3 regions of the Micromonospora sp. NPDC005087 genome follow, and region 1 is predicted to be linked to each of the others. Evidence: riboswitches for the same ligand, from Rfam matches in the RefSeq annotation. Region 1 holds a riboswitch; each other region holds the start of a gene.
What was found. Region 1 has a riboswitch for cobalamin ahead of ACFYPS_RS34135 (acyl-CoA thioesterase). Riboswitches for the same ligand answer to the same signal wherever they lie in the genome.
Positions count from the first base shown of each region.

Region 2: it holds a riboswitch for cobalamin, as region 1 does, so the genes downstream of both, ACFYPS_RS28915 (ABC transporter substrate-binding protein) here and ACFYPS_RS34135 (acyl-CoA thioesterase) in region 1, are expected to answer to the same signal.
Region 3: it holds a riboswitch for cobalamin, as region 1 does, so the genes downstream of both, ACFYPS_RS22015 (ribonucleoside-diphosphate reductase subunit alpha) here and ACFYPS_RS34135 (acyl-CoA thioesterase) in region 1, are expected to answer to the same signal.

Region 1 is NZ_JBIALB010000032.1:12,191-17,054, reverse strand. Features, by position in the region: gene ACFYPS_RS34145 (zf-HC2 domain-containing protein) at 1-243, opposite strand, end outside; gene ACFYPS_RS34140 (sigma-70 family RNA polymerase sigma factor) at 331-897, opposite strand; cobalamin riboswitch at 1,133-1,347, shown strand; gene ACFYPS_RS34135 (acyl-CoA thioesterase) at 1,544-1,990, shown strand; gene ACFYPS_RS34130 (LysE family translocator) at 1,994-2,620, shown strand; gene ACFYPS_RS34125 (DUF2306 domain-containing protein) at 2,683-3,342, opposite strand; gene ACFYPS_RS34120 (response regulator) at 3,441-4,103, opposite strand; gene ACFYPS_RS34115 (sensor histidine kinase) at 4,100-4,864, opposite strand, start outside.
Region 2 is NZ_JBIALB010000016.1:86,218-91,081, forward strand. Features, by position in the region: gene ACFYPS_RS28900 (VOC family protein) at 1-256, shown strand, start outside; gene ACFYPS_RS28905 (ABC transporter ATP-binding protein) at 267-1,082, opposite strand; gene ACFYPS_RS28910 (iron ABC transporter permease) at 1,079-2,176, opposite strand; gene ACFYPS_RS28915 (ABC transporter substrate-binding protein) at 2,268-3,203, opposite strand; cobalamin riboswitch at 3,292-3,437, opposite strand; gene ACFYPS_RS28920 (M14 family zinc carboxypeptidase) at 3,579-4,864, opposite strand, start outside.
Region 3 is NZ_JBIALB010000009.1:208,225-213,088, reverse strand. Features, by position in the region: gene ACFYPS_RS22015 (ribonucleoside-diphosphate reductase subunit alpha) at 1-1,603, opposite strand, end outside; cobalamin riboswitch at 1,803-2,020, opposite strand; gene ACFYPS_RS22010 (GH92 family glycosyl hydrolase) at 2,198-4,864, opposite strand, start outside.

The sequences.
Region 1 (4,864 bases):
CTCCCGGAACCGCGTCAGGGAGGGTGCGGGTGACGGCAGTACGGCGAGGATGCTGTCGGTGAGGTCGCCCGCCGGGGCGCTGAGGGTAAGCCGGGACCGGCGGGTCACCGCCGCAGCCTGCTCGAACCAGCGTCGACAGCCCGCGCACCCACCCAGGTGGGCGTCGGCGTCGTCCTGCTCGGCGGACGTAGCCTTGCCATCCAACTGCGCCGACAACCCCTCACGCCACTGCTCGCACCCCATGTACCGGTAGTCGGCCGTCAGGGCTTCCTGGTTCCCGCGATGGTCCGCGACGTCGCGTCTGCGTCCCTGGTCACGCTGTCGTAGCCGTCAGGTGGCGGTGCCACCCCGCTTGCGCCGCGTGGACAGATCACCACCGTTGACTGCGGCGACGAGGTCTTCCCGGGCCCGGACCACCCGGGACCGGATGGTGCCGATCGGGCAGGCACAGACCTCGGCCGCCTCGGCATAGGGCAGGCCGAGAATCTGGGTGGCGACGAACGCCTCCCGGCGATCCGGTGCCAACGTGCGCAGGAGTTCGGTGAGCACGATCTCCCCGTCGAAGGTGCCGCCTTGTGCGTCCGGGGCGTCGTGCCACTGCGACAGCGGCACCGTACGCGGACGCGCCGTCGCGGCCCGCACATGGTCGACGGCGACCCGCCGGGCGATACCGAGCAGCCACGTCTGGGCGGACGAGCGCGCGGCGAACGACGGCAGCGACCGCATCGCGCGGAGGTACGTCTCCTGCGCCAGGTCGTCCGCCTCGCCGGGTGAGATCAGCGCGGCGAGGAAACGCCGGACCTGCTGCTGCGTGGCGCGGATGAACCGAGCTGCCGCGTCCTGGTCGCCCCGACCCGCCGCGAGGGCCCACGCGGTAATTTCGTCACCATCCGTCACCTGGTACCTCCGTGTCCGGTGCCGCCGGCGTCAAGGGCTACGACATCCCGGCCAAACAATACGACGGGTTGTAGTAGGTGGCGGCGTACGCGCCAGGTACGTGGTGGTCGACGCCCAGGACGAGGGCAGTTGCGTGCGGTCAAAGAAGACGACGAATTTGAATATCTTCATCATGTGGATGACGACGCCCGCTCTGCCTCGCGGTCGCGTTGGCTGGGCTGCGTCGCGGACCCGCTATGCTCCTGACGGCGCTGGTTCGCCCGGTCGTGACTGGCTGGGCGTCGTAAGAGGGAACCTGGTGTGAGTCCGGGACTGCCCCGCAGCGGTGAGTGGGAACGACCGCCGTCATCAGCACTGGGCCAGAGGCCTGGGAAGCGACGGCCAGTAGGAGACCGGCGCAGCCGGCCATGCCCGCGAGTCCGAAGACCTGCCCGTGCCGCGTACACAACCGTGTGCGCTGCCGTCGGCCTCGCGGGTGGGCTGAGCGGGTGACGTGCCGCGCGCGCTGTGCGTGGGTGCGTGCTCGTCAGCGTGTGTCCGCGTTCCGACGGTGTGGTTTCCCGAGGGACGGACTACCGCTGTGCACGACACCGCCACGATCGCCGGCCGAGCGCCGTCGGCCTCACACCTGACCCTGTCGCAGATCATGGATCAGCACCACACCAACCTCATGGGTACGGTGCACGGTGGCCGGATCCTCAACCTCATCGACTCCGTCGCCGGGGTGGTCGCCGCCCGCCATTCCGACGGACCGGCCGTCACCGCCGCCATCGACGAGACCGCGTTTCTCCGGGCGGTCCGGGTTGGCGACGTGGTCCATGTGGACGCTCGCATCACGTGGGCCGGGCGCAGCTCGATGGAGGTTGCGGTCAAGGTGACCGCTGACCGGTGGGACCGGGCGGTGCCGCCCACCGACGTGGCCACCGCGCACCTGGTGATGGTCGCCATCGATGACAACGGCCAGCCGCGTACGGTGCCGCCGCTCCTGCCGGAAACCGATGGTGACCGGCGCCGGTACCGAGAGGCGGAGATCCGCCGGGAGCACCGGTTGACCCTGCGGCGGGCGCTGCTTGACGGCGCCGGGGAGGGCTGAGACGTGCTCGGCCTCTCCGTGCCGGCGCTGGCCGGCTACCTGGCCGCGATCGTCGTCCTCATGGTGACTCCCGGCCCGGACATGATGTTCGTGCTGGCCAACGCCACCCGCTACGGCACTCGCGCCGGGGTGGTGGCCGCGCTCGGCGTCGCCGCGGGGGAGGCGGTGCACGTGGCGGCAGTCGTCTTCGGTCTCGCCGCGGTGATCTCAGCCTCGCCGGTGCTGTTCACGGCAATCCGCTGGCTTGGCGCGGCATACCTGATCATCCTCGCGGTGCAGGCCCTGCGTGGCGCCGGCACTTCGGCTTCCGGTGCGTCGCAGCCGGGTGGTCGTGCCGGGCGCGCCTTCCTGCGTGGACTGGTCACCAACCTGCTCAACCCCAAGATGATTTTGTTCAGCGTGGCGTTCCTGCCCCAGTTCGTCGATCCGGCGGCGGGCAACACCACCGCCCAGCTGGTGCTCCTTGGCGCGCTGTTCGTCACGGTGCAGCTCACCGTCGACATCGCCTTGGGCGCGGGCGCCGGGCGACTCGCCGGCCGGCTCGCCGACGGCCGCTGGTCGCGGCGGATCAACCGAGTCTGCGCGGTCGCGTTCGTCGCGCTCGGACTACGACTGGCGGTCGGCTCGTAGCGGCGGCAGCGATGCGGCCGGCGGATTCGGCTCGTCCCCCCCGGGGTCGCCGTCGGACGATGTCATCGGGCAGCAGCACGCGGCTGACGAGCCGGTCGAGACGGCGTTGCGCGAGCCGGACGACGCAGGTACCACTCGGCCACGGCAAGGTTGATCAACCAACCGGCGAGCACCAGGCCGGCGCGAACGTTCCCATCGGGCTGTTCGCCGGTCGCGACAAGGTACGGCGCGTGCGTGAACGCCTGGGTGCCGGCCCCGAGGCCGATCGCGTAGCCGCGCACCATCCAGCGGCGGTGCAGTGCGAAGTGCCGGCGTAGCGCGGCGGCGAGGCCGAGCAGGATCGAGCCGGCCATGGCCGAGCCGAAGACGAGCCGCATGCCGGCGAGCACGTCGTTGTCATGGGCCGGAAGGTCGTACGCGAACGCCATCCAGACGCCGGAGAGCGCGACCGTCAGTCCGCAGGGGACAAGCACCCGGCCGGCGAAACGGTGCCAGCGGCGACGGCGCAGGCCGGGTACGAACTGGAAGGCGCCGAGAGTCGTGTAGACCACCGCGCCGACGATGTGCAGCACCACCGGCAGCGGGTCGGCGACGAAGCGAGCGTTCGCCGGGGTGACCTCCGGTCCGGTGCCCAGCTCGGTGAGCCGTCCCGCACCAGCGATCATCGGTATCAGGCCCAGCAGGATCAACGCGGCCGGTAGCCGCCACTCGCGCATCGTCATGCCATCGATGGTGGACGCGGCACCCGCCCCGGCTCATCAGCACATGGGCCGCAATCGGGCCGGCCCATGGTCGTACGCCGTCGTCGTACTTGTGCCGGTCACCAACGCGTCCGACAGCGGTTGGTCTCGTACGCCCACATCGCCACCTCGACCCGGTTACGCACACCGAGCTTGGTCATCAGGCTGGTGATGTGCGACTTGACCGTGCTCAACGTGATGTAGAGCTCGTCGGCGATCTCCTTGTTGGTGCGTCCCCGCGCGACGGCGACCAGTACCTGCTCCTCCCGGTCGGTGAGCGCCTCGATGGGCTGCTTCGGCGGCGCGGCTGGACCCGCGTCGGCGAACGCCTTCAGCAGCCGCGTGGTGACGCTCGGCGCGATCAGCGCATCCCCGTTGGCGGCCGCGTGCACGGCCTGGCTGAGCAGGTCGGGGCCAGCCTCCTTGAGCAGGAAGCCGCGGGCGCCGGCACGCAGTGCCGCGTACACGTACTCGTCGAGGTCGAAGGTCGTGATGACGACCACCGCGAGCGGCTCCGGGACCGATGGCCCGGCGAGCGCCCGGGTGGCCTCGATGCCGTCCATGCCGGGCATGCGAATGTCGAAGAGACACACGTCGGGGCGGAGTCGCTGGGCGAGCTCGACCGCCTGACGGCCGTCGCCAGCCCCACCGACGACCTCGATGCCGGGCTGCGTGTTCAGGATGATGGTGAGGCCGGTACGGACGATCTCCTGGTCGTCCGCGACGAGCACGCGTACCGTCACGCGCCGGCCCCCTCGCGCGGGAGCACGGCCGTGACGGTCCACCCACGGTCGCGATTGGGGCCGGCCTCGCAGGTGCCGCCGAGCAGGTCGGCGCGCTCCATCATGCCCACCAGGCCGAAACCGGGCGAGCCGGTCGGGCGGGCGGCGCCGGCCTCGCCGTCGTCGCTGACCCGCAGGCGTACGGAGGTGTCGTCGGCCGCGACGCTGACCTCGATGCGGGTAGCGTGGCGGGCGTGGCGACGGGCATTGGTGACCGACTCCTGAGCCAGGCGGTAGAGCGCGGAGCCGACCGTGGGCGGAAGGTCGCCGAGATCGCCGCGGAAATCCACGTCGACGGCCGGCCCGGTGCGGAAGCGGCCGGCGAGCCGCTCGATGTCGGCGACCTGCGGGCTGGGTCCCAGGTCGGCGGGCTGGTTGCGGCGCAGGACGCGGACCATCGCGCGCATCTCGGCAAGCGCACGGGACGCCTCGGCCTCGATGACGCGGAGCGCCTCGACGGCGGCGCCGGGCTGGCTCGCCGAGGCGGCGATGCCGGCCTGGGCGCGGATCGCCATCGCCGACACGTGGTGGGCCACCGTGTCGTGCAGGTCACGGGCGAGCCGCTCGCGCTCCAACAGCTTCACCTGATCGAGCTCGCGCAGCAGGGCGGCGGCGCGGAAGCGGATCGCGGTGCCCAGCGTGGCGGCGGCGAACATCACCGCGAAGCCGGCGACCAGTTCGCCGCCATTGATAGAGCCGGCCAGGCCAGCGGCGACCACCTT
Region 2 (4,864 bases), on a different contig from region 1:
CGGGTGGCGGCTCGGTACGCAGATCGTCGCCGGGATGATGCCGCCGTTCGCCGACGACTTCCCGGCCGACCTGCCGGCGTACTGGACGGTGTACTTCGCGGTGGCCGACGCGGACGCCGCCGCGGCCCGCGCCGCCGAGCTCGGTGGGACCATCCTGGTGCCGCCCCGGGACAACCCGGCGGGCCGGTTCGCCGCCCTGCGCGACCCCCAGGGGGCCCTCTTCTCCGTCATCGACCTCGGCCCGGACGGGGACTGACCGTCCGGGCTCAGCGGGGGCGGACGGGGACGACGAGCGGCCCGTGCGCGCCGGGCACGACCCGGACGCTGGCCCGGTAGTGGGTGGCGAGCAGGTGTTCGGTCAGCACCTCGTGCGGGCTCCCGACGGCCACCACCCGCCCGTCGGCGATCAGCACCATCCGGTCGGCGTACTCGCCGGCCAGGGAGAGGTCGTGCATGGTGGCGAGCACGGTCAGGCCGTGCTCGCGGCGCAAATGGTCGACCAGCTCCAGCACCTCCTGCTGGTGGCCGATGTCCAGCGCGCTGGTCGGCTCGTCGAGCAGCAGCAGCGTCGCGCCCTGGGCCAGCGCCCGGGCGAGGAAGACCCGCTGCCGTTCACCACCGGAGAGGGTGGCCAGCTCCCGGCGTTGGAAGCCGGTGAGGTCCAACCGGTCGAGCACGTCGTGCACGGCGGCCACGTCCGCGGCGGACTCCCGGCCCAGTGGCGGGATGTAGGGGGTACGCCCGAGCAGCACGTAGTCCAGCACCGACATCCCGGGCGGCACCACCGGGGACTGGGCCACCGTGGCCACCACCCGGGCCCGGTCGCGGCGGCGCAGCGCGGCGCTCGGCGTACCGAACAGGGAGATCGCCCCCGGCGCGGGCAGCAACCCGCCGACGGCGCGCAGCAAGGTCGACTTGCCGGCGCCGTTCGGGCCGATCACGGTGACCCACTCGCCGGCGGCGACGGTGAGGTCGACGCCGGTGAGGATCGGTGTGCCGCCCAGGCTGACGTGCAGCCCCCGCACCTCGACCGCCGGCGCGCGGGCCGCGTCGTCCGGGCCGGCGGCGGGTTCGGGGATCACGTGAGCACCCGGCGGGCGGTACGCAGCACGAGCACGAAGAACGGGCCGCCGAGCAGGGCGGTGACCACCCCGATCGGAATCTCGGCCGGAGCGGCGGCGGTGCGGGCCACCACGTCCGTCAGCGCCAGGAACGCGGCGCCGAACAGCAACGACAGCGGCAGGATCACGCGGTAGCTCGCCCCGGCGAGCAACCGGACGGTGTGCGGCACGATGATGCCGACGAAGCCGATCAGGCCGGTCGCGGAGACCGCCGCGGCGGTGCCCAGCGAGGCGGCCGCGATCAGCAGGTAGCGGGAACGCTGCGGGTGCAGACCGAGGCTCCTCGCCTCGTCGTCGCCGACCGCGAGGACGTCCAGCTCGCGGCGGTGCAGCAGCACCACCACGGTGGTCAGCACGGCGTACGGCAACACCAGCAGCACATCGTGCCAGCCGGCGGTGGCCAGCCGGCCGAGCAGCCAGGAGTAGACCGGCTGGATGCTGTCGGAGTGCCGTTGCAGCAGGTACGTCTGCCCGGCGGAGAGGAACGCGGAGACCGCCACCCCGGCCAGGATCAGCATCGCCGGTGACCGGCTCCGCCCACCGGCGCCGCCGAGAAGGTAGGTCATCGTCACGGCGAGCAGCGAGCCGGCGAACGCGGCCAGCGGGATGGTCAGCGGCAGGCCGGTGATCGCGCCCTGCCGGCCGACGCCGCCGAGGGCGATCACCGCGGTGACCGCGAGCCCCGAGCCGGCTGCCACGCCGAGCAGGTACGGGTCGGCCAGCGGGTTGCGGAACACCCCCTGGTAGCAGCCGCCGGCCAGGGCGAGCAGGCCGCCGACGAGCAGGCCCAGCACCACCCGGGGAAGCCGCAGCTCGGTGACGATGGCGATCTCCCGCTCGGTCAGCCCGCTCTCCAGGTGCACCCCGGGTATCAGGTTGAGCAGCTCGGCGGCGACGCTGCCCGGCGGCAGGCTGATCGGGCCGAGCGACACCCCGGCGACCAGCGCGAGGAGCACCGCGACCACGCCGGCGGCCAGCCAGCGCTTGCGCAGCCCGGCGGGCCGCGACGCGGGTGGCGTCGCGGCCGGCCGGGTGGGTGGCGCCGGGGTGGCCACCAGCGGCTCCCCGGTCACCGAGCCTTCTTCCGTTCGTGACCGCGAGGCTCGCAACCCCGGTTCACTCCTCGCGCTCACCGACGGACGACGGTCACGCGGGCACCTTGGCGACCGCGTCGATGATGACCCGGAGCAGGTCCACGACCCGCGGGCCCCAGCGCGAGGCGATGTCGTCATCCAGCGCGACCACCTGGTTGTTCTTCACCGCGCTCAGCCCGGCCCAGCCGCTGCGCGCCCGGACCGAGTCGGCGTTCTGCTGGCAGCACTTGGAGTCGGCCAGGAAGACGAAGTCCGGGTTGGCCTTGACGATGAACTCCTGGGACAGCTGCGGGTAACCGCCGCTCTTGCCGTCCGCGTCGGCCGGATCCGCGATGTTGGCCAGACCGACCTGGCTGTAGAGCGAGCCCATGAAGGTCTTGCTGGTCACGCTGTACAGCTCCGGGCCCAGCTCGTGGTAGTAGGTGAGCTTCTCGGCGCGCTGCGGCAGGTCCTTGACCAGCTTGGCGATGTCGTCCTTCATCCGGCCGGCGACGTCGGTCGCCTGGTCGGCGTGGCCGGTCAGCGTGCCCAGCTCGGCGATCTGCCGGTACGAGTCGTCCAGGGTGACCGCCGCGGGGGTGAGGTAGACCGGGATCTTCAGCTTGCCGAGCTGGTCGACGATCTTGTTGGTGTCGTTCGCGAGCACCACCAGGTCGGGGCCCTTACCGGCGATCGCCTCGGCGTTGGGCTGGAAGCCGGACAGGTCGCTCTTGGGCGCGTCGGCCGGATAGTTGGACTGGTCGTCGACCGCGCTCACCTGCGGGCCGGCGCCGATGGCGAAGAGCATCTCGGTGGCGGTGGGCGAGAGCGAGAGGATCTTCTCGGGGCGCTTGTCGAGCGTGAGCGAGCCGACCGTCACCGGGTAGCTGGCGGCCGCGGAGCTGCCGCTCGCGGTCGGCTCGTCGGCGGTCTTCTCCGCGCACGCGCCCAGGGCGAGTGCGGCGACCGCGAGGGTCGCGGCGAAGAGCCGGGGGGTACGTCTGAACATGGGACCTCCTGTCGGTCGAGGAGTGTGGTGCTTCGCCGACAGGGACTTTCGTACGCCCGCCCACGAGGCGCCCTTCCTCGAGAGCGCGTGTCGCGACCGATCCGCAGGCGACCTGGCTCGTCCCCGCCGTCAGGACGGGGCATCACAGTTGCGGGACAGCGCCGGTTTCGCACCGGCTTCGCTGCGGAGTGGTCGCTAAGACGGTAGCGCACCGCCTGGACGTGCCGGATCGATCAAGGGCCAATCGCCGCGTGTCGATCACCTTGGCCCCGGGAAGGTGGGGCGAGATGACCGACCGACGGCGATATGTCGCGCATCGCGGGGGTCAGAAACGGGTGGTGGGGCCCCGCAGGGGCGGAACGGGGCCCCATCCGATCAGGAGGCGCTGATGGTGACGTTGTCCACAGCCGCCTCCACGAGGCTGGCGCCGGAGGCGTCCGCCACCTCGATGAGGATGCGCACCGACTGGCCGGCGTACGGGGTGAGGTTGAGGTTCGCCACCGCCCAGCTGCCGTTGCGGTTGCTCGCCGCGCCGGCCTGGGTGAGCAGCGCCGTGGTGCCACCGTTGTGCACCACGCTCACCCGCAGGTAGTCCGCCGACGAGGCGTTCGAGCCGTGCGCCAGGTACCAGGCCAGCGAGAGGGTCAGCGTGCCGGTCGACGGCAGCGTCACCGCCGGGGACCGGGCGCTGGTCACCCCGCCGTCGACGTCGTGGTCACCCGCCGCCGAACCGGCGAGCCGACCGGTGACCAGGTCGTTGGCGCCGGCGTACGGGGTGAGCTGCTTGGCCCCGGAGGAGGTGGTCGCCTGGGCGGCACCCCGTTCCCAGGCCCCGAGGGTCGCGGTGTCGGTGCCGGACGGGTTGATGGTCCAGCCGGTCGCGGTCTCGAAGGTGTCCGACCAGACCGTGGTGCCGCCACCACCGCCGCAGTACTGCGCCTGCTTGCCGATCGCCCGGTACGGGCAGTCGGCGTACTCGCTGAGCATCAGCACCGCCTCCCGGTTGCGGGAGGTCTGTGCGGGGATCACCTCGTCGGGCGGGTAGAAACCACCGCCGCCGGACGATCCTGGATACATCTCGAAGGTGTACGCCCAGATGCCGTGGGTGGCCCACATCCAGTCGATGCTGTCCCCGTCGGTGATGTAGAGGTCGCTGGACTGCTCCGGGGTGTAGTTGTTGGTGGCCGCCATCTGCTGGCCGATGGTGGCGAAGGTGTTGTACTGGTCGGCGCTCATCCCCGGCCCGGTGTTCGCGGTCGTGTAGCCGTACGGCCAGAGCACCAGCTGCGAGTAGGTGTGGAAGTCGATGTTGGCCTTGATCTGCTGCGTTCCGCCGACGACCCGGCTGTTGACGAAGTTGCGCAGTGCCTGCGTCTCGGGCGCGGAGAACGCCGACGGTCCACGGTAGGTCTCGGACGAGGTGGAGCCGGACGAGCCGCCGCAGCAACCCCAGTTGTAGGACCAGTTGCGGTTCAGGTCGGTGCCGACGTTGGAGGAGCCGCTGTTGGGCTGCCGGTTCTTGCGCCAGGACCGGTACGACCCGGTGGCGATGTCGTACTCGCTACCGTCCGGGTTGACCGTCGGCACGATCCAGATCTCCCGGCCGTTGACGATGTTGGTGATCCGGGAGTCGGAGCCGTAGCTGTCGGTGAAGAGGTTGA
Region 3 (4,864 bases), on a different contig from region 1:
CCAGGGCGGTCAGGTACAACTCCTCGCTGACCCGGGTGGACAACTCCCGCGCGGCTGGCGAGTCGAACGGCAACCGCAGCGCGAAGAACACGTCCTGCAGGCCCATCAGCCCGAGCCCGACCGGCCGCCAGCGGGGGTTGCTCGCCGCCGCCTGCGCGGTCGGGTAGTAGTTGATGTCGATGACCCGGTCGAGGAACGTGACCGCGGTCCGGACCGTGGCGCGCAGCCGCTGCCAGTCGATGACGCCATCGGTGACGTGAGCGGCCAGGTTCACCGAGCCGAGGTTGCACACCGCGGTCTCGGCGTCGCTGGACACCTCGACGATCTCGGTGCAGAGGTTGGACAGGTGCACCACGTTGCCCGGTTCGGCGGTCTGGTTGCACAGCCGGTTGGCGGCGTCCTTGAAGGTCATCCACCCGTTGCCGGTCTGCGCCAGGGTGCGCATCATCTTCCTGTATAGCTCTCGCGCCGGGACCTGCCGCACGTAGCGGCCCTGCGCCTCGGCCTCCCGGTACGCGACGTCGAACCGCTCACCCCACAGGTCGGGCAGTTCCGGCACCTCGTTCGGGTCGAACAGCGACCACACCTCGTCGGCCTCGACCCGGCGCATGAACTCGTCCGGGATCCAGTTGGCCAGGTTGAGGTTGTGGGTGCGCCGGGCGTCCTCGCCGGTGTTGTCCCGCAGTTGCAGGAACTCCTCGATGTCCGGGTGCCACGGCTCCAGGTAGACACACGCGGCGCCCTTGCGCCGCCCGCCCTGGTTGACCGCGGCGACGCTCGCGTCCAGCGTGCGCAGCCACGGCACGATCCCGTTGGACTGCCCGTTCGTGCCGCGGATCAGCGCGCCCCGGGACCGGACCCGGGAGTACGCGATGCCGATGCCGCCGGCGAACTTGGACAGGTTGGCGACCTGCGCGTACCGCTGATAGATCGAGTCCAAATCGTCGCGCGGGGAGTCGACCAGGTAGCAGGAGGACATCTGGGTGTGCCGGGTGCCGGAGTTGAACAGCGTCGGCGAACTGGGCAGGTAGGCGAGGCTGGACATCAGCCGGTAGAAGTCGACCGCCTCGTCCGGCGTACGGGACAGCCCGCAGGCCACCCGCAGCAGCCAGTACTGCGGCGTCTCCAGCACCAGCCGGCTGGTCGGGTGGCGAAGCAGGTACCGGTCGTACACCGTGCGCAGGCCGAAGTACTCGAACCGCAGGTCGCCGTCCGGGTCGACGGCGTCGTCGAGCGTCCGGCCGTGCGCGGCGACGAAGGCGGCGGTCTCGTCTCCGATCAGTCCCTCGGCATGGCCCATCCGGATCGCCGTGCTGAACGAGGTGACGCCCTGCCGGCGCACCTCCTTGTCGACGTAGCCGGCCAGCAGCCGGGCAGCCAGCCGCGAGTACTGCGGCTCCTCGCCGATCATCTCGGCCGCGGTCTGGATGGACAGCCGGTCCAGCTCCGCGGTCGTCGCGCCGTCGTAGAGGCCGCTGATCGTCCGGGTCGCCACCCGCAGCGGGTCGACGTCGGTCAGGTCGTCGGTCCACCGCTCGACCGCGCGGACGATCTTGTTGACGTCCACCGGTTCGCTGGCGCCGTCGCGCTTGCGGACGTGCATCTGCGTCCGCCGCCGGCCCGGCAGGTCGGTGTCGCCGCCGGTCGGGACCACCTGGGTGACTGTCACCACTCACTCCTCGCGAGTTCGAGACCTGATGGCCCTCGGACGCGAGGAGACAGACACCGGCGGACGCCACGCCGGGCGTGGGTCAGGGGGCGTCGGCCGTCCCACGCGGCGTCGGGCCGCCGCCCACCCGGGTGCGGGTGCACGGCGCGCTGGCAGGTCTTCGGACTCGTGGGCACGACCGGGCTCGCCGGTCTCCTACTGGCCGTCGCTTCCCAGGCCGCTTGGCGGCCCAGTGCTGATGACGGCGGTCGTTCCCACTCACCGCTGCGGGGCAGTCCCGGAATTCCACCGGGTTCCCTCTTGCCTCGACCACTGCAGACGAGCGGCCGAACCAGCTGCGTCGACACCATATATAGGGACGACGCCGTTGTCACACCCCACATCTCGGGTATGGGCGTGTCGGCGGTCGAGTCAGTGACGACGGTCACCGGCCCGGACGCCCCCGCCGGGCGGGGTCATGGTCGACGCTAGCTGCGCGCGGGGCGGGCCGTGATCCGGCCCGCCCCGCGCGTTACCGCTACCGCCGACTCAGTTCGTGACGGTGAAGGGCAGCGCGACCCGCGTCACCGACTCGGCCCCCGCCAGCGTGATCACGGTCGAGCCGGCCTTCGCCGCCCCGGGGACGCTGACCGTCGCACCGGCGATGACACCGTCACCATTCGCGCGCACGGTGCTGACCGCGAGGCCGTCACCGAAGCTGACCGTGACCGCCTCGTTCGGAGCGAACCCGGCGCCGTCGACCGTGATCGACGTACCGTGCGGTCCCGCGGTGGTCGTCAGCGCCGCCTGCGGATCGTAGGTCGGCTTCTCCTGCTGACCGGTCACCTGGACGGTGGCCGTCGCCGGCGTCCGGGAGGACGCGCCGGTGGCGGTGACGGAGTACCGGCCGGGCTCGGCGTCACCGGACGTCGCGACGGAGGCGCGTACCGCTCCCGCCGCGGACGCCGCGACCTTGACGGTCCGCGCCGGACTGGTGCCGAGAGTCACGGTCACCTGCTCACCGGCCGCGAACCCGCTGCCGTCGACGGTGACCGCGTCACCGGTGGTCACGGTGGCCGACGCCGACACCGCGATCGCCGGCTGGAGTCCGCCCCGCGCCACGGTCACCGTGAAGGTCGCGGTGCTGCTCGACGACGTGTCCCATGCGGTGACGTGCACCGTGTAGGGGCCCTCCTGCGCATAGGTGTGCCGTCCGCTCAACGCGCCGTCCGGGCCGACCGTGACGTCGTCCGGAACCGTGCCGTCGCCCCACTGCACCCGGGCGTGGAAGCCCGTCGTGCCGGGAACGCCGCCGCTCACCGAGCCGAGCGTGGCCGCGAGGACCTGCCCGGCGTTGGCCGTCTGGTCGCTCGGGGCGGTGGTCACCAGCGCGGCGGCCGGAGTGCCGTCGTTCGCGATGGCGAACACGTGGATCCGGCCCGCCGAGCCGGGGTCGCCGGTCTGCGTCGGCAGGGTCACCGAGACGAGCGTCTTGCCCGCCGGGATCTGGTACGGCGCGGTGGCGAACAGGAACGGCTGCGCGCCGTCCCGGCTCGTGCCGCTCAACCGGTACGCGGCCTTGGCGACGACGATGTTGCCGTACGACGGAGTGCCGTTGGCGTTGCCGCCCAGCGTCCAGTCACTCATCTGGATCGGGATGCTGGCCGTGCTGCCGTCGCTGAACGTCGCCGTGCCGGTGCTGTTCTGGTTGCCCTGCGTGCCGGCGCCGATGAACGAGATGCTCCGGGCGTCGGTCGGCAGGTCGAGAACGACCGTCCTGCCGTTGCCGGTGGTGTTGTCCGGCTGCCCCGCCGGGACCGCCGGCAAGGTGAACTGCAGGTCCGTTCCGGGCACCTGGTGCCGCTGGCCCTGGGTCACGCCGGCCGCAGTCAGGGCGGCCCGCGAGTACGCCCACGACTTGGCGTCGCAGTTCGCCGCGAGGGCGCCCTCGTCACCGATGCAGACGGTGTCGAACGCCGCGGTGAGGCCGGAGCTCGGCGCGTAGGCCACGTCGACGCCGACCGTGACCGAGCCCTGGCCGGTGCCGTCGGTCACCGTGACGCTCGCCTGGTGGTGACCCGGCGTGGCGTACGTGTGCGAGCCGCTGACGCTGTAGACGGCCCGCGAGCTCAACGTCAGGGTGCCCTCGGTGGTCGGTGAGCCGTCACCCCAGTCGATCGTGGCCCGGTAGCCGCTGGCGGTACCCCCGGTGACGGAGGCCAGTGGCACCGAGACGGGTGCGCCGGACGTCGCGTGCACGCTGCCCGCGGCGGTCACCGTGATGTCGCCGCCACCAATCTCGAGGTCGCCTCCGGCGAGCAACTCGATCTCGGCGAGGTTGGCCTGCGCGGCGCCGGCGGTCCTGGTGACGACGAGACGGAACTGGGCGTACCGTCCCGGCCTGTCGATGGTGAACGGACGGGTCTGGTTGCGCCACCGGAACGCCTCGCCCTTGCGGGAGTCGACGGTGCTCCAGGTGATGCCGTCATTGGAGCCCTGCAACCGCCAGTCCGCCGGATCGCCCGCACTGGCACCGGAGGTGAGGGTGTAGTGGCTCGGCTTCTGCCTGGCGCCACGGGAGGCCCAGCTGACCTGCGGCGTCGCGGTGGTGAACGTCAGCTGCGTGGTCGACGAGTCGTCGAACAGCTTCGACGCGTCCTGGCCGTCCGTCGCGGTGGCGGTGCCGAGACCGGGGCCGGTGACGTCCTGCAGCGGCTTGGGCGCCTTGTCGCCCCTGGTCAGCGAGGGCGGCGCGTCGTTCTTGCCGCTGCCCCAGGACGACGGCTTGGGGCCCATCTCGAAGTCGATCGTGCCGCCCTTGGCGAACGCGCTCACGTCGACGGACAGCTCGCGCTGCTTCTTTCCGTTGACCTTGACGCCCTGCACGTAGACGTTCTTGGTGCTGTTGTCCGGCGCGTTGACGACGATGTCGCCGCTCGTGCGGTGGACGGTCATCTTCGTGAACTGCGGCGAGCCGATGGCCCAGTGGGACGATCCGGCCTGCAGCGGGTAGATGCCCAGCGAGCTGAGGATGTACCAGGACGACATCTCGCCGTTGTCCTCGTCGCCCAGGTAGCCCTGGCCGATCTCGCTGCCGACGTAGAGGCGCTGCAGGATCTCCCGTACCGCCGCCTGCGTCTTCGCCGGCGCGCCGGCGAAGTTGTACATGTACGGGATGTGGTGCGACGGCTGGTTGCTCATGCCGAGCTGTCCCAT